Caballeronia sp. LZ062: one gene and its partner. The protein of the gene in region 2 interacts with the protein of the main gene of each other region in a pairwise test. Links are inferred from orthologs where the notes say so. Each region holds a gene or a part of one and is shown on either strand. Other genes may lie near its edges.

Region 1 (15,572 bases), on a different replicon or contig from region 2:
CTTATTTCGATGAGCGCTACGCTCGCGAGCACGCGCTCGCCGCCTCTTCCGGCTATCCGCTCTGCGTGCTGCTGATCGACGTCGATCACTTCAAAGCCTACAACGACACCTTCGGGCATCTGGCTGGCGATGACTGCCTGAAGAAAGTCGCGCAGGCGCTGACCGGGGCACTGCGGCGCACCGGCGATTTCGTTGCCCGCTATGGCGGTGAGGAATTCGTCGTCGTACTTCCGGCGTGTGAGGCGGCAGCCGGTCTCGCGGTCGCCGAGGGGCTTCGCGCGTCAGTCGAAAGCGCGTCGTTGCCGGCCCCGAAGACAGGTGCTGTGGTCACGATCTCGATTGGCCACGCTTGCATGGACCCCGGCTCGCGCCAGACCGCGAAAGGCTTGTTGGAAGCGGCAGACGCCGCGCTTTACGACGCGAAGGCACGCGGCCGAAACCGCGTCGCCAGCGCTCGTTTCGAGCAGCGCAATGGCCGTCTTGCGGCTCAGAGGTCTGCGTCGTAATCGGTCCTGCTCTCACGCGCTCATGAACGGACGGCGCGGTCTCGAACTTTCAGACGTCTGAGGACAGATGAAGCGCGCGAGCGAGATTGGTCACGCGTCATTGCTCTTCAACCACTCGACGAGATCCTCGGACACAAGCGGCTTGCTGAAGAAATAGCCCTGGCCTTTCTCGCAGCCGAGCGAACGAACCACGGATGCCTGTGCCTCTGTTTCGACGCCCTCTGCAACGGTGTTCATATCGAGGCTGGCCGCCACACGAACGGTTGCTTCGATCAATACCCGGTGATGCGCGCTCTGCTCTGCCTGACTGACAAACGATCGATCGATCTTGACCGTCGCGACGGGTAGCTGATGCAGGCTCGACAGCGAAGAATAGCCCGTTCCGAAGTCGTCGAGCGCCAAGGTCAGTCCGAGCAACTGAAGCTGCCGCAACGTGGCCTGAACGGATTCATCCTGCGCAGCGAGGCTCTCCGTCACTTCGAGTTGAAGCTCGGCAGGGGCCATGCCGCTCTCCCGCAACGTGCGAGAAACATAGGCGACAAATCCTTCCTCGTTCAACTGTGCGCGAGACAGGTTGACCGCCAGCAAGCGGGGCGCGAGCCGCCCCAGCTCTCTCTTCCATGCGACGAACTGACGGCACGCGGTGTCCAGCACGAATTCACCCAACGCGCCGATCAAGCCGCATTCCTCCGCCACGCCGATGAACTCTACCGGCGGCACGACGCCCCGGACCGGGTGACGCCACCGCACCAGTGCTTCGACAGCAGCGGCGTGCGGCGGAAAAGACGACCGATCGACGGTCGATGCCAGCATGACTACCGGTTGATAAACGACAAACAACTCCTGATTGACGATCGCGCGACGCAGGTCGTTTTCCATCTGCGCCCGGCGCGCCGCCCGCTCGTGCATGGAAGGCTCGAAGCTCACATAACGGGCTCCACCGCGACGTTTAGCCTCGACCATTGCGATACTGGCGTCCTGAAGGATTGCGTCGGGGTGCGCGCTCGAGGTAGTCGAGTGGACGATCCCGATGCTGACGCTCAGGTGCAAGTGTTGATCGGCAATGCGGTACGGCTCACTCAGCACAGCCAGTAGCCGATCCGCAAGCGAGTGAACGTCCGACTCGGATCGTGGCTCGCCGATCACCACGACGAACTCGTCGCCCCCGAGCCGACCCGCGAGCAGGCCGCTGTCATGTTGGCGATTCTGCGCATCAGGTAGACGCATCGTCGTCATCAATCGATTTGCGACTTCCGCCAGGACTTCGTCGCCCGCGGAGTGACCGAGAGAGTCGTTGATCTGCTTGAAGCGATCACAATTGATGAAGAGGACGCCGAAATGAGGGCGCCGGTCTGCATCCCGATGCAAGGAATTGTTCTCGATGAACTCACATATCGAGGTGCGGTTCGGCATCATGGTCAGCTTGTCCAGGCGTGCCGCCTCGCCGAGCTTTTTGTCCAGAACAGACTGCTCGCGCTGCGACTCAAGCGTTACATCGCTCACCATTGCCATCAGGTGGTTTTCGTCGAGCTTGAGCAAACTGACCGACAGGACCTGCGAGGAAGCGTTGCGCTTGAAAGCGCGTGGAACCGTGATGCGTACTGCGTCGCAGACAGGACCAGCAGGCGCCGTGTATTGCTGGACCATGCGCCGGAATTGCGGCGCTACCGCCTCCAGCACGTCGAACAGGTTGACGAGGTTTCCATCCGGCGACAGTGGCATCAGCAATCGCGCCGACATCGGGTTGATCATCTCGATCACCCCGGTCGCGGAAATCTGTAGAAGCCCTATCGGCGCCCGATACAGAAACTCCATCAACGCTTCGTTCACGGAAACGGAGTCGGCTGAAGGCTTAAGAGCCTCCTCCACGGGTTGCTCGCAATGAGCATCGTCGCTTCTCACGCCACGCGATGTGAAGGCATCGTCGGATTCGAGGCGTGATGCGGCCACGCCGTTGCATTGATCTTTACTCATTCTCATGCGTCGAGCTTTCTAGGTCCTCGACAACCAGAAAAACATGTCAGGAACGATTGCGCAGAGTGAGCGCACAAAAAATGCCTGCCCTTAACCCAGTTCCACGCGGTTCCGACCCGCCGTTTTGGCGGCATAGAGTGCTTTATCCGCTGCCGCGAGCAAGTCGTTCACGGAAGACGTCGAATCGGTCACGGATGCAATGCCCGCGCTCACCGTCACCCGTACTGGGCCGGCGCCTGTATCGATCTTGGCGTCCGCGATGGTTGCGCGCACACGTTCCGCGATGACAAGCGCCTCGTCGCTGGACGTACCCGGAAGCATCAGGCAAAACTCTTCGCCGCCGAGGCGAGCCAGCACGTCGATCGACCGCAGGTTCGCTTTTGCCTTTTGAACGATCTGCGTCAGAACGAGGTCGCCCGTCTGATGCCCGGCTGTGTCGTTGATCCGCTTGAAGTGATCGGCATCGATCATCACGCAAGACAAGGGCTTTCCCAATCGCCTCGCTCTCGCAAGCTCCTTCTCGGCGAGCTTGAAGAAATGCGCGCGATTCACAGCGCCGGTCAAGTGGTCGGTCGTCAGAAGGCGAGTGAGTTCGTCGCTCGAAATCTTGCGTTCGGACACGTCGCGTATAACGACCGAGTAGCCCGCAATCTCGCCGTTGTCTTCGCGCAGTACGGCAACCAGAATCTGCGCCGCATAGCGGCGGCCCTCTCTGCTTTCACACCAGCGCTCCTGAATGTGCCAACCTTCTTCGCGTGTCAGCGAAATGTGTTCGGGGCTGCAATACGAATCGACAGTCTCGGGCGCATAAAAGAGGTCCAGCGTATGGCCGAGCACCTCGTCGGCGCCGAAGCCTGTCAGTTGCTCGACGGACCCGTTCCAACTGTCGATACGGCCGGCCGAGTCGAGCGTAAAGAAGGCGAAATCGTTGACGCTCGTATAGATCCCCGCGAGCCACGATTCATGCTGTCTCGCGCGGCGCTCGGCCTCGACCTGACGGGAAATGTCGGAGAGCGTCATCATCAAGGTACTGCTGTTGACCTTGATGATGTTGCATGACAGTACCGTCGGACGATCGGCGCTCGGCGCAATCACGATTCGATGACCTTCGCACACTCGACCTCGCTCGGCCGAAAAGCTCGACACGAGATTGCGCAATTCCGGTGCGACGTTCGTCAGGCTCTCGAAGACGTTACCCACACCCATGCGCCCCGCAACCGGCATGAGCAGCTGGACGGCGACCGGGTTGAGCATGTCGACGTCGCCATTCAAGCCACTCCGAATGATGCCGATGGGCGACATGTACATGAACGATAGCAGCGCCTCGTGCTCCGCTTCGCAAACGCCGTCCACGGTAGTCATGACGTTCACTTGCTGCTCTGACGTTGCACGAGCAAGAAACGCGTTCCGCTGCGACCGGACTTCATGAGCCTCAGTTGGACCGGTGTCGGCCTCATGCGCAGCGTCAGGACGTACGGCACTACTTCGTCCAGTTCAGCTTCGTCTTCGAACCGTTGGGCCACCATGAAGTTGTTCATGCACGGCGCCACTTCTTCGAACAGATGCCTGCCGAGAACGCGCGTGGCACTCAGCCCGGCGCTCGATGACTCGACAGCGTTGTAATGAGTCACGGCATACGCCGCGTCGAACCCGATGACCCCGAACGCGAGTTCATCGAGCCCGGATTCACCGGCTGCAACGAGGTCGTCGAATAACACAGAATCGAAAGTACTCTCAAAGGTAGACTGGCTAGCCATTAGTCTTGTCTCCGCGTGAAGGATAGTCGCTCGCAATTTATAACGGCAGCAGCTTCGAATACTTTATCGTCCGATCCTTTTCAGGCGGCTGTGGTAGGGATCGCGTTGCGGCATGTCCATAGGTTGAGCGTCGTTGAGTTCGTGCGTTGCCGGCTACACGCACCAGTTCGAGTCCTTGCCGCAATCACTCAGAGGGAGCCGTGCACCGAACGTAAAGCTCTTTGGCCGCTCCGGCGCGGATAGTCGTGCCACTGTCCATCGCTGAAGGTCGATTGCAAGCCGTTCGACGTCTACACCCGCTGAAGGAACAACGAACGCCTTCAGCCGCGCACCCTCGCTCGGGTCCATTAAACGGACGGCGGCATCATCGACGTGAGGATGTTGCAGAAGCGCTTCACGCACGCGCGCGGGAAAGACGTTCGTGCCCGCCACCTGTACAGCGTTGTCGCGTCGGCCACTCACTATGAAGCTATCCTCAGTGATCCATTGCAGATGGTCTTGCAGCGTCACGCTTCTTTCACCGCGGTCGTGCGCGCGGTGGACGAGCCGAGTGGCGTCCGCAGCGTCTCGCGTCCAGAAAGGCATCAGCTGAAAATCGGACGCAGGTGCCTCGCGCACGCCGACGCCAGCCGTTTCCGAGCTTCCATATATCTCCAGCACGCGGTCGAAGGCGCCTTCGGCGGTGAGGGCTTGCGCGAGCTCCGCTGGACACGGCGCGGTCGATGTCAGCGCCGATACGCCCCGAGGAAGTGAGTCTGTGAAGCGGGCAACGAGCGCCAGGTGCGCCGGATGGCTGACGAGAACGTCGCCCGGTGCCATCATGCGCGGCAATGCCGACGGCGTAACATGCCGGACGTCAATGACCTCGATGCCGCTCAACTCAAACGGCAACAGCACGGTGAACAGAAAGCCGTAGATGTGATGCGCCGGAACCGCCGCAAGGACGCGGCGCGTTCCGGCCAGAATCGTGGCGAGGTGTTCGGCCTCTCGCTCGAGGTCCGCCAATGCGTGAGCACATCGTTTCGGCTTGCCAGTCGAGCCCGAAGTTCGGAAAACCAGTTGAGCGCTGTACTCCTTCAATCCACTGGCGGCGACGTCGAGCCATTCGCCGAAGTCGCGCTGGTTCAAGAGCGCTTCGTCACGTCCGCTCTTGTCGAGCTGAATCAGTTCGGAGAGAGATGTCGCAATGGAAAGCCGTTCGATCGAATCCAGACCGAGGCCGTCTTCTCCCATACTCAGTTCCGGCGACCAGGGAAATGGTTGGAGCGTCGCGCCTCCCGGCCGCAGGTGCCGCAGTTCCGCTGCAATGGCATCGCCGAGAAAGCGCGCCAGGACCCCCGGTGCTTCGTACCATTTGCTGTGATCGAAGTCCAATGCGGCAGACATCTCTGTATTTGCTTGGTGGAGTTTGAAGATAGCGGTAAAGACGGCGCTTCTGCGTGTGTGCGTCCATTCATTCGGCCGAGCGCCGACGACGTGTCAATGCAATTACGGCAAAGTGGCAGGAAGCTTTAGAACTGGCTGCGCACGTCATTATCGATGAAGGACGCCAGGCTTCGCGCAACGAGACAGACGACCATTTCTCTCGCGCTGAGAGCGAATGGCGGAAGGCAGCAGGAGTCGAACCTACCTGGGAGTGTCTGACACCCCCAACTGGGTTTGAAGCCCAGCCGCACCACCGGATACGGATGCCTTCCCCGGCCGAAGAAAAGAATGAGGCAACAGAACGAAGCCCTCGATTATAGCTGCCCAAGGCGAACCGCACGCGTCAGCGCGCATCGTCGCGCGGCCGGCCTGGCGTGCGTCGTCGCAGGAAGCGGTACGCGCAGTACAACAACGCAAGCAGCGCGAGCAAGTCGATCACGGTCGCCCCGTGCATCTGCAACTCAACGAGCGCGAAGTGCAATTGCCGCTGAAACAACGCGCCGCCCAGCACCCAGAACGCCGACCACGCCCCGATGCCCGCCGCATCCCACAGGAAGAAGACGAGCGGGGCAATGCGCGTCGTGCCCATCAGCGGCGGCGTGACGAGTCCGAGCCCCGGCACGAACTTCGATAACGCGATGATCGGGGCGCCGTACCGTTCGAAGAGTTCGCTCGTCGTGCGGATGCCGGAATCAACCGCATATGAGCGGCGCGCGAGCGCGGCCACGAGCCGCCGCCCGTAGATGCGCCCCGCCGAAAACCACACGCTGTCGCCGAGCAACGCGCCGCAGACGGCCGCGACGAGCACATGCCAGAGCGACAGCCGCCCGCTCGCGATCAACGTTCCGGCAAAGACGAGCAACGGCGCCGACGGCAGCGGCACGCCGAGACGCGTCAACAGCACGTTGCCGAAGACCGCGGCCGCGCCCCACTGGGCAATCGCCGATGGCGGAATTTGGATCAAGAGCGACCTCTGCGGTGAACGCATCGGCAATCGCTTCGGAAAATCATTGGGGCCTCGACTGGACCAGCATCACCGGCACACTGCCGCACCCCGCGCTGTTCGCAATTTCGATGCCGTGCCAGCTCGACGCGTCGCCGCGCTCGAACGCCATCGGATCGACGCGCCGGTCCGGGCGCAGCACGTTGAACGGCCAGGACGGACGCCGCAGCCGCTCGTGAACGACCGAGCCCAGCCAGATGGGCGTGGGCGCGGCGTCCGCGCGTTCTTTCAGGACGTAGCGCGTCTGCCAGAAACGCAGCACGTCACGCTCGTCCGGGCCGCGATACGAGCGCGTGAACACGAGCTTCGACGGCTCGCCATTGTTCAGGCGCGGCAGCACCGGCAGCGCGGTTGCGGGCGCGTTGGGCGAAACCACCGACATCACACTTTTCATGGTCAGCCCTTTGCCTTCCGCCCATCCCCGGCTGGCAAGCTGCGCGCGGATCTCGGCGGGCGTCGCGGCCCATTGCACGGTGATCGGCTCGCGGCGGTCGCCGTCCATGCTCGACCGGTAACAGGAGAACGTGCGCCAGAAGGTGTCCATCCACTGGATCGGCGTGATGACGACGGTGGCGGGCGGCGCGCTGTGCGCCTGCGTGTCGTCGCTCAACTGCAATCCGACGCTCGCGCAGATCACGGCGAGCACCGCGAAAGGCATCAACGGACGGCGCCTGGGCTTGCCGGGATGCCGCCACACGGCGGTCAGCGCGACGAGGAACACCCACATGGCGGCGAGCGCCGTGCCGCCGAGCGCATCGGAAATGGTGAAGCGTCCGAAGTAGAGCCCCGCGAGCGCGACTGCCGTCACGATGCCCGACGTCGCCGTCGCGATGCACACGCCGGTCAGCATACCCACGCGGCGCAGCAGCAGAAACGCGAGGAAGCCGTAAATGATGACGGTCGCCGCCAGATGCGGGCTCGGAAACGTGTGTTCGACCGGCGCGAACGAGAGCGGCAACGCGTGATGCGCCGTCAGGCGGATCGCCCCGACGAGCAATCGGGAGAAGACGACCGCGACGACCCAGTACGCGACCGTGCGCCAGCGCCGCTCGAAGACCATCCAGACGACCACCGTCGCCGCGACCGCGAGCAACGTCGGCGTGCTGCCGAGCGCGGCGGCGGCATCGAGGATCGAATCGGCCCACGTCGAGCGGAACGATTGCAGCAGCCGGTAGACGGAGACATCCACCTGCACGAGCGACGATCCGCGCGCCACGTTGGACATCACGTAGAAAAAGGCCATCGCCGAGGCGAGCAGCAGCACCGAAATGCCCACGATAAGCGCGGTCGCGGGATTGGCGGGATCGAGCGCGCGCGACACGACGCGCGCCGCCGCGCCGTCGCCGCGCTGCGCCCACGCGAGCAGCGCAGCGCGCGATGCGAGCGTCCAGCCCTTCGCGTGCCCCACGATCACCCGCGCCAGATTGAAGACGAGCCATCCGAGCGCCGTCACGGCCACGAGAATGACGACGAGCCGGATCGACACCGCGCCCGCCAGTTCGATGGACGCGCCGAACACCACGCCCGGCAAAATATGCAGCGGCGCCCAGACGAGCGCGCTCAGGACGTTGACGGCCAAAAAGCGCGCGGGCGTCATGCCCGACAGTCCCGCGACGACCGGCACCACGGCGCGCATCGGCGCAACGAAGCGCGCCAGCACCACGCTTTTCGCGCCGTGCGCGTGGAAGTATCGTTTGCCGGCTGCAAGCGCGCCCGGATGGCGGCGAAAAGGCCACATCTGCGCGATGACATCGGCATAGCGCGCGCCGAAGCAGAAGCTCGCGGCGTCGCCGGCAATGGCGCCTGCGATCGCGCAGACGAATACCCAGCCGAGGTTCAGCGCCCCCGCGCCGACGAGCGCGCCGGCGATGAACATCGCGGTGCTGCCGGGCACGAAAGTGCCGATGAATGCGACGGATTCGAGAAACGACGCGAGCAGCACGACCGCCAGCGTCCATTCCGGATGGCCCGACAGCAGATGCAGCAGCGCGTAGTAGGAATGCTCCATCGGTTCGCCTGGCGCAAAAAGCGCAAAGGGCGTGGCGGGAGCCGCTCAGACCGGCTCGTGCCAGCGGCTGTCGGTGCGCAACAGGTGCAAGTCGCGGTGAAAGCGAGTGTAACCAACCCGGTCGAAGAACTCCAAAACCTGAATTGCGCGTTTGCGGCCGAGACCGCTTGCATCGCGAAACTCCGCTGCGCCGATACCGCTGGCCACTCCATTTCGAGTGCTTGCGTGTTCGGCCGCAAGCCGCGCGAGTTCGGCGATGGCGACGCGCGAATAGAAGAGATCGCGCACGACCTGCAACACGTCGCCGCGCCGCGCGAGCTTGCGCAAGAGGCGCCGCATGTCGTCTTCCTGCGCGCCATGTTCGCGCGCGAGGTCGCGCACCCACGGCGGATCGAAGCGCCCGCGTTCGATGGACGCCAGCACCGCTTTGGCGAGCGATTCTTCGGCGGCATCAAGCGCCACCGTATGCGACGGCAGATGCAGCCACGGCCCGCTCCGCGCAACGGTCCCGCGCGCGACGGCATCGTCGATCAGGGCGCGCCACAGCGCACCCGATGCGAGCGGCGCGGCCATGCGGCGCAGACGCGCGGCGTCGGGGCCTTGCTCGTCGGAAAAGCGTTCGTGGAAAGCGGCGAGCGCGTCCGTGAGACGCGCCGCGAGCGCGTCCCAATGCGCGGCGGCGATGAATAGCGCGTCGTCGGACAGAGACACGCGGCGCAAGCCGTCCGGCAGCGCGACCGATTCCGCCGGCCGCCCGCACAAATGCTCCACGAGCGAGCGCGGCAGGCCGTACGGCGACTGGTCGAAAAGCGCATCGGCGCGGTTCGTGTCGAGCCATGCGGTCAGCGCGTCGAGCCACGCGCGGCGCTGCGGCGTGCGGCGCTTGCGGGCGGGCGCGAACGGATCGAGCACGCGACCGCCGCCGACGGTGCGGCTCGCCTGCGCATTGCGCACGATGAAGCGGTCGCCCGGCAACGCGCATACCGGTTGATCGAAGACGAGCTGCACGCGCGCCGACTGCCCCGCCGCCAACGTATCCGCTTCCAGGAGCGCGACGTGCGCCACGCGATGCGTGGTGCCCAGATGCACGTGCAGCGGGGTCCAGTGCGCGAGCGTGAGCCCGGCATCGGCAAGCAGCGTGAGTTCGACGTCGAGCCGCTCCGACGCTTTCGCGATGCGCGCATTGACGATCCAATCGCCGCGTGCGAGCGCGCCTTTGTCGATGCCCGCGAGATTGAGCGCGCAACGCTCGCCCGCGCGGCCCGCCTCCGCCGGGCGATTCTGCGCGTGGATGCTGCGCACGCGCACTTCGCTCGCCGATTCGCGCGGCGCGAGCGCGAGCACGTCGCCCACACTCACGCGGCCCGCGAACGCCGCGCCTGTCGCAATGGTGCCTTGCCCCGACAGCGTGAACACGCGATCGACCGCGAGGCGGAAAAAGCCGTCGTCGCGGCGCGTGCGCCAGTGCGCGGCGGCCTCGCGCAAATGCGCGTTCAGCGCGGCCACGCCGGGATCGTCGGCGGCAGTGGCGTTGGTGTCGAAGATCGGCGCATCGCAGAGCGGCGTCGGCGCGAGCAGCGTTCCGATTTGCGCGTGGACTTCGCGCACGCGGGCTTCGTCGACGCGATCAGTCTTCGTCAACGCCACCGCGCCCGTCGTCACGCCGAGCAGTTCGAGAATGGCGAGATGCTCGCGCGTCTGCGGCATCACGCCGTCGTCCGCTGCAATGACGACCAGCGCGAAGTCGATGCCGCTCGCGCCCGCCGCCATCGTATGCACGAGCTTTTCGTGGCCCGGCACGTCGATGAAGCCGAGCATGCCGCCATCCGCGAGCGCCACATACGCGTAGCCGAGCTCGATGGAAATGCCGCGCGCCTTCTCTTCCTTCAGGCGGTCCGTGTCCACGCCGGACAGCGCACGCACGAGCGTGGTCTTGCCGTGGTCGATATGCCCCGCCGTCCCGACGATCATGCGTCTTCGCTCCGGCCTTGGCCGTCGAGTTGCGCGATGAATGCGGCTTCGTCGGCTTCTTCGAGACAACGCAGGTCGAGCCAGAGCGCGCCATCCGCGATGCGCCCGATCACCGGCCGCGGCAACGCGCGCAGCTTGCGTTCGATGCGGTTCAGTTGCCCGCCCGCGCGCTTGCCGTTCGCGAGCCGCACCGCGAGCCCGTAGCTCGGCAGCACGTCCACCGGCAATGCGCCGCTGCCGATCTGGCTGAACATCGGCTCGGTGGTCACGGCGAACGCGTCGCCCGCCAGACGCTGCAGCGCGGGCTGGACGCGCTCGGCCGCAAGCCGCATGGCATCGGCGGGACGCGTGAGCAGGCGCAGCGTCGTAAGGCGGGTTTGCAGCGTCTCGGGCGTGCGATACAGGCGCAGCACCGCTTCGAGCGCGGCGAGCGTGAGCTTGCCGACGCGCAGCGCGCGCTTGAGCGGATGCTTCTTGATCTTCGCAATGAGATCCTTGCGCCCGACGATCAAACCCGCTTGCGGACCGCCCAGCAGCTTGTCTCCGCTGAACGTGACGAGGTCCGCGCCGGCTTCCACCGTCTCGCGCACGGTCGCCTCGCGCGGCAGGCCCCATTGCGTGAGATCGACGAGCGTGCCGCTGCCGAGGTCGACCGCGACCGGCAAGCCGCGTTCACGCGCGAGCGGCGCGAGCTCGGCGGTCGTCACTTCCTTGGTGAAGCCGGTCACGGCGTAGTTGCTGCAATGAACCTTCATGAGAAGCGCGGTCTTCGCGTTGATCGCTTCCTCGTAATCCTTCAGATGCGTGCGGTTCGTGGTGCCGACTTCGCGCAGCTTCGCGCCCGCGCGGCTCATGATGTCCGGAATGCGGAACGCGCCGCCAATTTCGACGAGCTCGCCGCGCGACACGATCACTTCTTTCCTCGGCGCGAGCGCCGACAAAGTCAGGAGCACCGCCGCCGCATTGTTGTTCACGACAGTCGCCGCTTCCGCGCCCGTCAGTTCGCAGATGAGCGCGTTGATCAGATCGTCGCGGTCGCCGCGCGCGCCGGTATCCAGGTCGAATTCGAGATTCGCGGGACGCGTGAGCACGTCGGCGACGGCGCGCACGGCTTCGTCCGGCAGCAACGCGCGGCCAAGATTCGTGTGCAGCACCGTGCCCGTCAGGTTGAATACGGTGCGCACGCGGCTTTGCGCGCGGCTCGCGAGCCGCAGACCGACGGCGTGGCCGAGCATCGTTTCCGTGAGCGCCTCGACGGATGCGCGGCCCGCCTGCGCGTCGGCGCGCCATGCGTCGAGCGTCGCGCGCAGCGCGGCAAGCGTCTGCGTGCGTCCGTAGGCGTCGATGAGCGGCTCGAATACCGCCGATGCGAGCACACGCTCCACCGACGGCACGCGCGCCATCAGCGCGCGCAGTTCGCTTCCGTCGCCGCCGGCCACGTCGCTCATTGTGCTTCGCCTGCTTCGTCCGTCGCGCTCTGTTCGGGCCACAGCCACGGATTCGGCGCGGGGCGTCGGAAGCCTGCGTCGCCCATCAGGAGATCGAGCGTCAGGCTCGCGAGATCGTCCGCGAACGGCTCGAAGTCGTACGCCTTCTCCTGATAGCCGATCTTGCGATACGTGCCGCATTCGTCGCACGACTCCGCTTTCAGCGGCGCGTTGCGCGCGCGTTCGGCGCGGGCTTGCTCATCTTCAGCGGTTTGCGCGGTGCTGGCTTCCGAGCCGTCCATCGCGTGATAGGCGATGCCTTTCGTTGAATCGCAATTCGAGCACTTCGCGCGCACGACGTGCCACTCCGTCGAACACAGCCCGCATTGCACGTAGCGATAGCCTTCGTGGACGCCGCCCACGCGCACGACGCTCGCCACCGGCATCGTGCCGCAGACGGGGCACACGCCGGACGTGTCCATATACGGCACTTCCGAGCTGCCGATGCGGCTCGCGATGTCCGTCCACACCACTTGCAGCGCCGCGACGATGAACGGCGCGGCGGCGGGCTCGATCTCCGCGAAACGCAGCGCGAGAATGGCGTCGGCTTGCGCGTCGAGCGCGGCGGCCGGCATCGATCGCAAATGCGCGACGAGTTGCGCGAGCGGCGGCGTGAGCGCGCCCGCGGCCTCGATGCGGTCGAGCAGCAGGAAAAGCACGTCGCGCCATGCGGGATCGCGCTCGTCGGCGCCGAGCGCGGGGACGATGGGCATCGAATGCTGCTGATTGATCGCGATGGATTCGCGCGATGGCATCGGCGCGCTGAAGTCCGCGAGCACGTGCTGCTGTGCGTCTGCGAGCGCCGCCATGAGGCGCAAATAGCCTGCGATGGGATGGCTTGCGTCCGCAAGCTGGCGCAGGCGCGCGGCGCGCGCGCTGAAGACCGTTGCGCGTTCAGGCATGCGCAGCCGTGGAATGGCCGACTGATCGAGAGCTTCGATCGATGCAGCGGATTCGAGTATGCGTTGGACCACTTGAGTTCGTCCTTGAAATGCTTTGGTGCTTCCAGTGCCGAGCAAGCGGCACACTGAAAAGAAGAATAACAGCTTGTCGGATAGCGTTCAGACGGCGCACGTCTGTGTGCGCTGTGTCGCGCGGATCGTGCTGTGCAAAGAAGAACCGCCCGGCCTGAACGAGGCGCGAGCGGTTCGAATCACTGCCCTGGCGTTTCGCGGAGCGACCGCGACGCCTACTTACCGATGATTTCCTTGAACCAGCGCGGATGGTGCTTGCGCGCCCATCCATACGTCACGGTTCCGCGCACCATCGCGCTGATCGATCCCTTGATCCACAGTCCTGCGTAGATGTGGATGATGATCGACATAATCAGCACGAAAGCCGTGGCCGCGTGCACGACCGCAGCGAGCCGGATGATCGTGATCGGAAAGTAGAACGCGAAGTACGCGCGCCAGATCACGACGCCGGAAGCGAGCAGCAACAGCAGGCTCGCCACCATCACGTAGAACACGAGCTTCTGACCGGCGTTGTACTTGCCGATCTCGGGCAGGCGGTCTTCGCGGTTGGCGAGCACGTCGTCGATCTGCTTCATCCACTGGATGTCGCTCTTGTCCAGATGGTTGTGATGCCACACGCGCAGCGCGAGCACCATGAACGAGAGGAACATCACGCAGCCGACGAACGGATGCAGGATGCGCGTCCATTGCCCGCCGCCGAAGATCGCATAGAGCCACGACATGGACGGATGAAACATCGCGAGCCCGGACAACGCGAGCAGCACGAAGCTGATCGCGGTGATCCAGTGGTTCGTGCGCTCGTTCGGCGTGTAGCGCACGATCAGGCGGTTGCCTCGCACGTCGCGCAATTCGCTATCGTGTTTCATTCGAACGCTCCCTCTCGTTGCGTGCGGCTTCGACCTCGCGCTGTGCCTCGGCTTCCTCTTCCGCGCTCACTTCGTTCGGACCGACACGCGTGTAGTGGAAGAATCCGGCGAGCGCGGCGAGCGCCATGCCCGCGACCGCGAGCGGCTTCGTGACACCCTTCCAGACCGACACGAGCGGACTGATCCGCGGATTTTCCGCGAGCCCGTGATACAGCTCCGGCTGGTCCGCGTGATGCAGCACGTACATGACGTGCGTGCCGCCCACGCCGGCCGGGTTGTACAGACCCGCGTTCTCGAAACCGCGCTCCTTCAGGTCTTCCACGCGGTCTTCCGCCTGCTGGATCATGTCGGTCTTGGTGCCGAACATGATCGCGCCGGTCGGACACGTCTTCACGCACGCCGGTTCCTGCCCGACCGCGACGCGATCGGAACAGAGCGTGCACTTGTACGCGCGGTTGTCTTCCTTCGAGATGCGCGGAATGTTGAACGGGCAGCCGGTCACGCAGTAGCCGCAGCCGATGCAGTTTTCCTCGTGGAAATCGACGATGCCGTTCGTGTACTGAACGATCGCGCCCGGCGACGGACACGCCTTCAGACAGCCCGGGTCCTCGCAGTGCATGCAGCCGTCCTTGCGGATCAGCCATTCGAGGTCGCCCTTCGGGTTCTCGTACTCCGTGAAGCGCATCACCGTCCACGAATGTTCGGTGAGATCGCGCGGGTTGTCGTAGATGCCGGTCGTGTGTCCCACGTCGTCGCGCAGGTCGTTCCACTCCATGCACGCCGTCTGGCAGGCCTTGCAGCCGATGCACTTGGACACGTCGATCAGCTTCGCGACGGTGCCCGTGACCGGCTCGCGGACTTGCGGCGGCGGCGTGGTGGTGGCGGAAACGCGCTTGATATCGAGCGATTGCAGAGCCATTCTCGTCTCCTTATGCCTTCTCGACCTTCACGAGGAACGACTTGAACTCGGGTGTCTGCGAGTTCCCGTCGCCCACGGAAGGCGTCAGCGTGTTGACGAGATAGCCCGGCTGCGTCAGGCCCTTGAAGCCCCAGTGCAGCGGCAGGCCGACGGTTTGCACCTTCTTGCCCTCCACGGTCAGCGGTTTGATGCGTTTGGTGACGAGCGCCACCGCGATGATGTGCCCGCGATTGCTCGACACTTTCACGCGATCGCCCGCGACGACGCCCACTTCCTTCGCCAGGTCCTCGCCGATTTCCACGAACTGCTGCGGCTGCACGATCGCGTTGAGCTTCACGTGCTTCGTCCAGTAGTGGAAGTGCTCGGTCAGGCGATACGTAGTGGCCGTATGCGGGAACTGATCGGCGGTGCCGAAAGCCGCACGGTCGTCCGGGAACACGCGCGCCGCCGGATTGCTCGTGACGTTCTTCTCATTCGGGAAGAACGGGTTGTAGCCGAGCGGCGTCTCGAACGGTTCGTAGTGAACAGGGAACGGACCTTCGTTCATGCCGTCGCGAGCGAAGAAACGCGCCACGCCTTCCGGATTCATGATGAACGGATTCATGCCGTTTTCCGGCGGTTCGTCCGCCTTGAAGTCCGGAATGTCCGCGCCGGTCCATGCCTTTCCGTTCCAGCCGATCAG
Region 2 (7,186 bases):
GCGCCACATCGCGGCAATGCGCTCGACGGCTTGCGGTGCGTTCTCGGTCAGCGGACACAGCACGACATTGCGGTCGACGTACAGATCAGGCAACGCGGCATCGACGCCGCTCGACTCGCGCCCGGCTATCGGATGCCCCGGCACGAACTGCGCGACGCGCTCGGAAAGCGCCGCGCGCGCCGCCGCGACGACGTCGCTCTTCGTGCTGCCGGCATCCGTCACGATGGCGTGCGCGTCCAGAAACGGCGCGATGCGCGCGAGCAACGGCTGCGTCTGCGCGACCGGCGCGGCGAGCAGCACGATATCGGCGCCCTGCAACGCGCGAGCGAGCGCGGCGTCGTCATCGAGCGCGGCGGCTTCATCGATTACGCCCAGCTCGACCGCGCGCGCCACCGACTGCGCCGAGCGCCCGACGCCGACCACGCGCCCGGCCAGCCCGGCGCGTTCGCGCAGTGCGCGCGCGAGCGACCCGCCGATCAGGCCGACGCCGAAAATAACCAGTTTATTGAAAGTGAACGCGGCCACGGGACATCGCAAAAAACGCGTCGACGACGCGGAAGACAGAACTGCTGAAAGCGCGGATTTTACCGGGCGCGCGGATACGACCCGAGAATCTTGAGAAACGCGGCCTTCTGCCCGAGTTCCTCCAGCGCGGCGGCCACCGACGCATCGTTGCGATGGCCTTCGAGATCGATATAGAAGTAGTACTCCCACGTCCCGACACGCGCGGGCCGCGACTCGAAGCGCGTCATCGACACGCCGTGCTTCGCGAGCGGCTCCAGCAGCTTGAACACCGCCCCCGGCTCGTTAGCGACAGACACGATGAGCGACGTCTGGTCGTGACCGCTCGCATCCGACGGCTGCTTGCCGATGATGACAAAACGCGTGCGGTTGTGCGGATCGTCCTGAATCAGCGAATACACGACACCGAGGCCGTAGTGCGTCGCGGCGCGGTCGCCGGCGATGGCCGCCACCGTCGGGTCCGCCACGGCCATGCGGGCCGCTTCCGCATTGCTCGACACCGCCTGCCGCTCCAGATGCGGCGCGTTCGCGGAGAGCCACCGCTGGCATTGCGCGAGCGCCTGCGGGTGTGCGCAAACGCGCGTCACGCCTTCGAGAGAGCCGGACGCCGTCAGCAGATTGTGATGAATCGGCAAGGCGAGTTCGCCGCCGATCACGAGTTGCGTTTGCAGCAGCAAATCCAGCGTGCGCGACACCGCGCCTTCCGCCGAATTCTCGACCGGCACGACGCCGTACTGTGCCGCCCCGGCTTCGACCGAGCGGAACACTTCGTCGATGGACGGGCACGGCAGCCCCTCGATGGAATGCCCGAAGTATTCGAACATCGCCTGTTCGCTGTAGGTGCCGACGGGCCCGAGGAACGCGGCGCGCAGCGTCTGTTCGAGCGCGCGGCTCGCGGCCATGATCTCGCGCCAGATCGCGCTGATGTGGTCGGCGGCGAGCGGGCCGTCGCTGATGGCCTGCAAACGCGCGATGACCTGCATTTCGCGCTCCGGGCGAAACACCGGCGCGTTGAAGTGCTTCTTCACCTCGCCCACTTCGAGGGCGACCGAAGCGCGCTGATTCAGCAGCGCGATGAGTTGTGCGTCGAGCGCGTCGATGCGCTCACGCAGCGGTTTGAGTCTTGAATTAAGATCGTCGTCCATGCGGTGCGTGTTGTGCGAATGCGGTTAGAGGAGCGACGGCGCGTTCACGCGCTCGTCCGCTCGAATTCCTTCATATAGTCGACGAGCGCCCTGACGCCCTCGACCGGCACCGCGTTGTAGATCGATGCCCGCATGCCACCGACGGACTTGTGGCCCTTCAGCTGCAGTAGCCCGCGCGCTTTGGCGCCGGCCAGGAAATCGGTATTGCGCGATTCATCGGCGAGAAAGAACGGCACGTTCATGCGCGAACGGTTCTGCCGATTCACCTTGTTCACGTAGAAATCGCTCGCGTCGATGGTGTCGTAGAGCAGCTTCGCTTTCTCGACGTTGCGCGCTTCCATCGCCTCGAGGCCGCCCTGCTTCTTCAGCCACTTGAAGACGAGCCCGGCCATGTAGATGGCGTACGTGGGCGGCGTGTTGAACATCGAGTTGTTCTCGGCGACCGTCTTCCATTCGAACGCGGACGGGCAGATGGGCAGCGCGCGGTCGAGCAAGTCCTCGCGCACCATCACGACCGTCACGCCCGCCATGCCGATGTTTTTCTGCGCGCCCGCGAAGAGCGCGCCGAACTTGGCGACGTCCATCGGACGCGACAGGATGTGCGACGACGCATCCGCGACGAGCGCAATGTCGCCGAGATCGGGAATGTCGAACGCCTCGACGCCGTCGATGGTTTCGTTCGTGCACAGATGCACGTAGGCGGGATCGTCGGACAGCTTCCACTCGCCGATGGCCGGCACGCGCGTGTAGCCCTCTTCCGTCTTGCCGGTGGCCGCGATGTGCGGCGTGCAGTACTTCTGCGCTTCCTTGTATGACTTCGTCGACCACGAACCGGTCACGACGAAATCCACCGTCTTTTTCGAGCCGAGCAGATTCATCGGCACGATGGCGTTCTCGCCAATGCCGCCGCCTTGCAGAAACAGAATCCGATGCGACGCAGGCACGTTCAGCAGTTCGCGCAGGTCCGCGAGCGCCGCTTCATGGATCGACATGAATTCGGCGCCGCGGTGGCTCATTTCCATCACGCTCATGCCGCTACCTTGCCAGTCGAGCATTTCGTCGGCGGCTTGCCTCAACACTTCTTCTGGCATGGCGGCCGGGCCGGCGGAGAAATTGAACACGCGCATGTGGAAATCCCGAATGGCAGGCGCGACGTTGCGTCGAGTCGCTTGGTTCAGCGGATGACGCGCGCCTGAAAAAGAAATGGCTGCTTGCGCTTTCGCGCAAACAGCCATTATCGCACTGTCCTGAAAACCCGCCAACGCGCGGGGCAGCGCGCCCCGCTGCGAGTTTTCCGGTTGTCGCGCCGTGCTTACTTGCCCGGCTTGACGCTTGCCACTTCTTGGTCCGCTTGCGTGCGGGTCGCCTTGATGGCTTGCGGCATGTACTTCTGCATCAGACCGTTGACGACGTCGCGGCCAACCTGGTCCTGAACCTGAATGAACTTGCGGCCCGTCGGGCTCTTGTAGAAGTTCGTCAGATCCTTGATTTCGTCGGTCGAGTAGTACTTCGCGTATGCGTCGTACTGGGCCTTCATGGCGTCCTGGCGGAAGTTGTCCGTGGCGAACACCTGGCCAGCCGAGTCCACCAGCTTCGGCACTGCGTTCTTCTGCAGCGTCGGGACGGCTGCCTGCTTCTGCTTGTCGTTCAGCGACTTGTTCTCCGACAGCGCGTCCGACAGGATGGCCGGAACGAGCTGCTTCGCTTGCATCTGTGCGCTGTTGCCGATTGCGCCGACGAGCTTTTGCGCGTCGATTGCGTCCAGCAGATCCTTGATCGCAGCTTGCTTGGCCGGATCAACCGGTGCTGCTGCGGCCGGCGCCGCCGCCTGGTTCGGCGCCTGGTTCTGAAGCGACTGAGCCATCGCGAAAGTCGGCACGAAAGCGGCCAGCAACATCCACTGCTTGAAACGTCCTTGCATCATTACTCCCTGTAAAAAATATTCAGTCAGCACTGGCGACGAGCCTTGCACGTCCGCATAGCCGCCGCTGCGCTTCTTTCACATGAAGAGCGCAGCGCCGACATCAGGCTCACGTCGCGCAGCTTAACCAATTCAGGCTTTCAAAAGCGATAACCGGAAACGGGCGACACAAAAAATATCAGGCGCTTTCGTCACCTTCGCCGTTCGGCGTGTCGTCCGGCGGTGCAGTTGAGGCGTCGGTGTCCGCTGCGGCATTGGCTGCGTCCGCTTCCTCGAGCTCGGCGTCCGCCTCGGCTTCGGCGATATGCTGCAGTCCCGACAACTTCGTGCCCTCGTCAAGGCTGATGAGTGTAACACCTTGGGTTGCACGGCCCATTTCGCGGATTTCGGACACACGCGTGCGAATGAGCACGCCAGACGTGGTGATCAGCATGATCTGGCTTTCCGAATCGACGAGCGTCGCGGCGACCACCTTGCCGTTGCGCTCCGATGTCTGGATCGCGATCATGCCCTTCGTGCCGCGGCCGTGGCGCGTGTATTCGTTGATCGGCGTGCGCTTGCCGAAACCGTTCTGCGTGGCCGTCAGCACGGACTGGTTCTCGCCGCCCGCCACCAAGAGCGCGATGACCTGCTGCCCTTCTTCGAGCTGCATGCCACGCACGCCGCGCGCTTCGCGGCCCATCGCGCGGACGTCGTTTTCGTCGAAACGCACGGCCTTGCCCGAGTCCGAGAACAGCATGACGTCGTGCGCGCCGTCGGTGATGGCCGCGCCGATGAGGTAGTCGCCGTCATCCAGACCGACCGCGATGATGCCCTTCTTGAGCGGACGGCTGAACGCTTCGAGCGGCGTCTTCTTGACGGTGCCGAGCGCGGTGGCCATGAACACGTACTTGTCCGCCGAGAATTCCTTGATCGGCAGAACGACGTTGATCTTCTCGCCGTCCTGCAACGGGAACATGTTGACGATCGGACGGCCGCGCGAGTTGCGCGAGCCCTGCGGCACTTCGTACACCTTGATCCAATACACGCGGCCGCGGTTCGAGAAGCACAGCATGTGATCGTGCGTGTTCGCGATGAAGAGCGTGTCGATCCAGTCGTCTTCCTTCATCTGCGTGGCCTGCTTGCCGCGCCCGCCGCGCTTCTGCGCGCGGTATTCGGACAGCGGCTGCGACTTCACGTAGCCGGCATGGGACATGGTCACGACCATTTCCTGCGGCGTGATCAGGTCTTCGGTATTGAGCTCGGTCGCATTCATTTCGATGCGCGAGCGGCGATCGTCGCCGAATTCCGCGCGCACCTGGCCGAGTTCGTCCACGATCATCTGGCGAATGCGTTCCGGGCGCGCGAGGATGTCGAGCAGGTCGGCGATCTGCGCCATGACTTCGCGATACTCGCCGACGATCTTGTCCTGCTCGAGGCCGGTCAGGCGTTGCAGACGCATCTGCAAGATTTCCTGCGCCTGCACGTCCGACAGCTTGTAGAGGCCGTCTTCCTGCAAACCGTAAGCCGGATTCAACCCTTCCGGACGGTACGCGAGACGTCCACCCGACGCTTCCGTCTCGGCGCGCGTCAGCATTTCGCGCACGAGCGACGAGTCCCACGGACGGTTCATCAACTCCTGTTTCGCGATAGGCGGCGTGGGCGCGGCCTTGATGATCGCGATGAATTCGTCGATGTTCGCGAGCGCGACGGCGAGACCTTCGAGCACGTGCCCGCGGTCGCGCGCCTTGCGCAGTTCGTACACCGTGCGCCGCGTCAGCACTTCCCGTCGATGCGACAGGAAGCATTCCAGCATTTCCTTCAGATTCAGCAGCTTCGGCTGGCCGTCGACGAGCGCGACCAGGTTCATGCCGAAGGTGTCCTGAAGCTGCGTCTGCTTGTACAGGTTGTTCAGGACGACTTCGGGCACTTCTCCGCGCTTCAGTTCGATCACGACGCGCATGCCGCTCTTGTCGGATTCGTCGCGAATGTCGGAGATGCCCTCGATCTTCTTCTCGTTGACGAGTTCCGCGATGCGCTCGAGCAGCGTGCGCTTGTTCACCTGATACGGAATTTCGTCGACGATGATCGCCATGCGCTGACCGCGGTCGATCTCTTCGAAGTGCGTGGCCGCGCGCATGACGACGCGCCCGCGGCCGGTGCGATAGCCGTCGCGTACGCCGGCCACGCCATAGATGATGCCTGCCGTCGGAAAGTCCGGCGCGGGCACGATCTCGATGAGCTCGTCGACCGACGATTCAGGGTTATTCAGCAGATGCAGACAGGCATCGACGATTTCGCGCAGATTGTGCGGCGGAATATTGGTCGCCATGCCGACCGCGATGCCCGCCGAGCCGTTGATCAGCAGATTCGGAATGCGCGCCGGCAGCACGAGCGGTTCGTTCTCGCTGCCGTCGTAGTTCGGACCGAAGTCGACGGTTTCCTTGTCGATGTCGGCGAGCAACTCATGGCCGATTTTCGCCATGCGGATTTCGGTGTAGCGCATGGCGGCGGCGTTGTCGCCGTCGACAGAACCGAAGTTGCCCTGGCCGTCTACCAGCATGTAACGCAGCGAAAACGGCTGCGCCATGCGAACGATGGTCTCGTACACCGAGGCGTCGCCGTGCGGATGGTACTTACCGATCACGTCGCCGACGATACGCGCCGACTTCTTGTACGCGCGATTCCAGTCGTTATTCAGTTCGTGCATCGAGTACAGCGCCCGGCGATGCACCGGCTTCAGGCCATCGCGGACATCGGGAAGCGCGCGCCCGACGATTACGCTCATCGCGTAATCGAGATACGAACGGCGCATTTCCTCCTCGAGGGAGATAGGCAGAGTCTCTTTGGCGAATTGATCCATTATCCGTGTCTTGAACTGTGCAGCAGCGACACGGCAGCGCGTTCGTCAGTTTCGCGACACCCGCGAGCCGGCCGCGCGACTTGCGCCGGCCAGGCGCGTAGCCGGCGTACGCTGCGGCGCTGCGAACGCAGCGCATCGCGAGATTCTACCACGCGGCCCATGTGCGCCCGGGGCGGTGCGTATACATAGTGTTGAAGTACTCGGAGTCGCTACTCGCAAGCGCCGCGGGCCATGAACGCTGTACCAATTACTTACAAAAACTGGGGAACGATTTCCGTCAATTGGTCATCGAGCCGGGCTATCATGCCGCCTCACCTCTTCGCGAAACGGCGAAGCGGCAGCGATGAAGATACGCAGGAAGGCACGTTCAGGCACGTGAAGTGCGCACGTTCGGCGCCTTCCCCGGACTGTGACCGGCTACTGTCCCTTTCTTGTTGCGGAGGCACCACATAAGGTTGCGGGCGAACTCGGTGCAGGGATATTTTTATCGTTGCAAGGGAACGATATGGCAAAATGCCAACGCACAAAGTTAGACACTGCTCGAAGTCTATACAAAGCGTTTTGTTCCGCAGGGGAATGTTATACTTCGAGCAATGTATGACCGGTCTTCGTCTACAAGGCTCGCAGTAAACCTGCGGTAATCTCAATTTCGAGAGGAGAAATATGAATAAACTTTCAAAGCTCGCGTTCATTGCAGCTACCGCAGTTATGGCTGCATCGGCCTCGGCGCAATCGGTGCCGGCCTCGCGACAAGCC

Evidence for each region.
Region 1: the proteins of serC (region 2) and selB interact in binary tests that used the Escherichia coli proteins (3 or more experiments, as listed by UniProt). The link is inferred for Caballeronia sp. LZ062 from one-to-one orthologs.

Annotation. Positions count from the first base shown.
Region 1 is NZ_JARTWB010000001.1:639,962-655,533, forward strand. What follows is about bases 8,182-11,181. They hold selB (selenocysteine-specific translation elongation factor), read right to left. Parts: upstream 10,645-11,181; coding sequence 8,719-10,644; downstream 8,182-8,718. Other genes in these bases: P9239_RS03050 (VTT domain-containing protein), read right to left, coding at 8,182-8,673; selA (L-seryl-tRNA(Sec) selenium transferase), read right to left, coding at 10,641-11,181. Outside these bases: P9239_RS03015 (sensor domain-containing diguanylate cyclase), read left to right, coding at 1-506; P9239_RS03020 (EAL domain-containing protein), read right to left, coding at 597-2,480; P9239_RS03025 (diguanylate cyclase), read right to left, coding at 2,571-3,842; P9239_RS03030 (phosphonate transporter), read right to left, coding at 3,848-4,237; P9239_RS03035 (AMP-binding protein), read right to left, coding at 4,391-5,623; P9239_RS03045 (DedA family protein), read right to left, coding at 6,006-6,626; more of P9239_RS03050, read right to left, coding at 6,670-8,181; more of selA, read right to left, coding at 11,182-12,092; formate dehydrogenase accessory protein FdhE, read right to left, coding at 12,089-13,105; P9239_RS03070 (formate dehydrogenase subunit gamma), read right to left, coding at 13,321-13,971; fdxH (formate dehydrogenase subunit beta), read right to left, coding at 13,958-14,890. UniProt on the Escherichia coli protein: Translation factor necessary for the incorporation of selenocysteine into proteins. It probably replaces EF-Tu for the insertion of selenocysteine directed by the UGA codon. SelB binds GTP and GDP.
Region 2 is NZ_JARTWB010000002.1:505,159-512,344, reverse strand. Bases 754-3,639 are described here. They hold serC (3-phosphoserine/phosphohydroxythreonine transaminase), read right to left. Parts: upstream 2,795-3,639; coding sequence 1,712-2,794; downstream 754-1,711. Other genes in these bases: P9239_RS08360 (DUF2059 domain-containing protein), read right to left, coding at 2,980-3,588; pheA (prephenate dehydratase), read right to left, coding at 754-1,667. In the rest of the region: P9239_RS08375 (prephenate dehydrogenase/arogenate dehydrogenase family protein), read right to left, coding at 1-525; more of pheA, read right to left, coding at 585-753; gyrA (DNA gyrase subunit A), read right to left, coding at 3,767-6,430; outer membrane protein OmpA, read left to right, coding at 7,094-7,186. UniProt on the Escherichia coli protein: Catalyzes the reversible conversion of 3-phosphohydroxypyruvate to phosphoserine and of 3-hydroxy-2-oxo-4-phosphonooxybutanoate to phosphohydroxythreonine. Is involved in both pyridoxine and serine biosynthesis.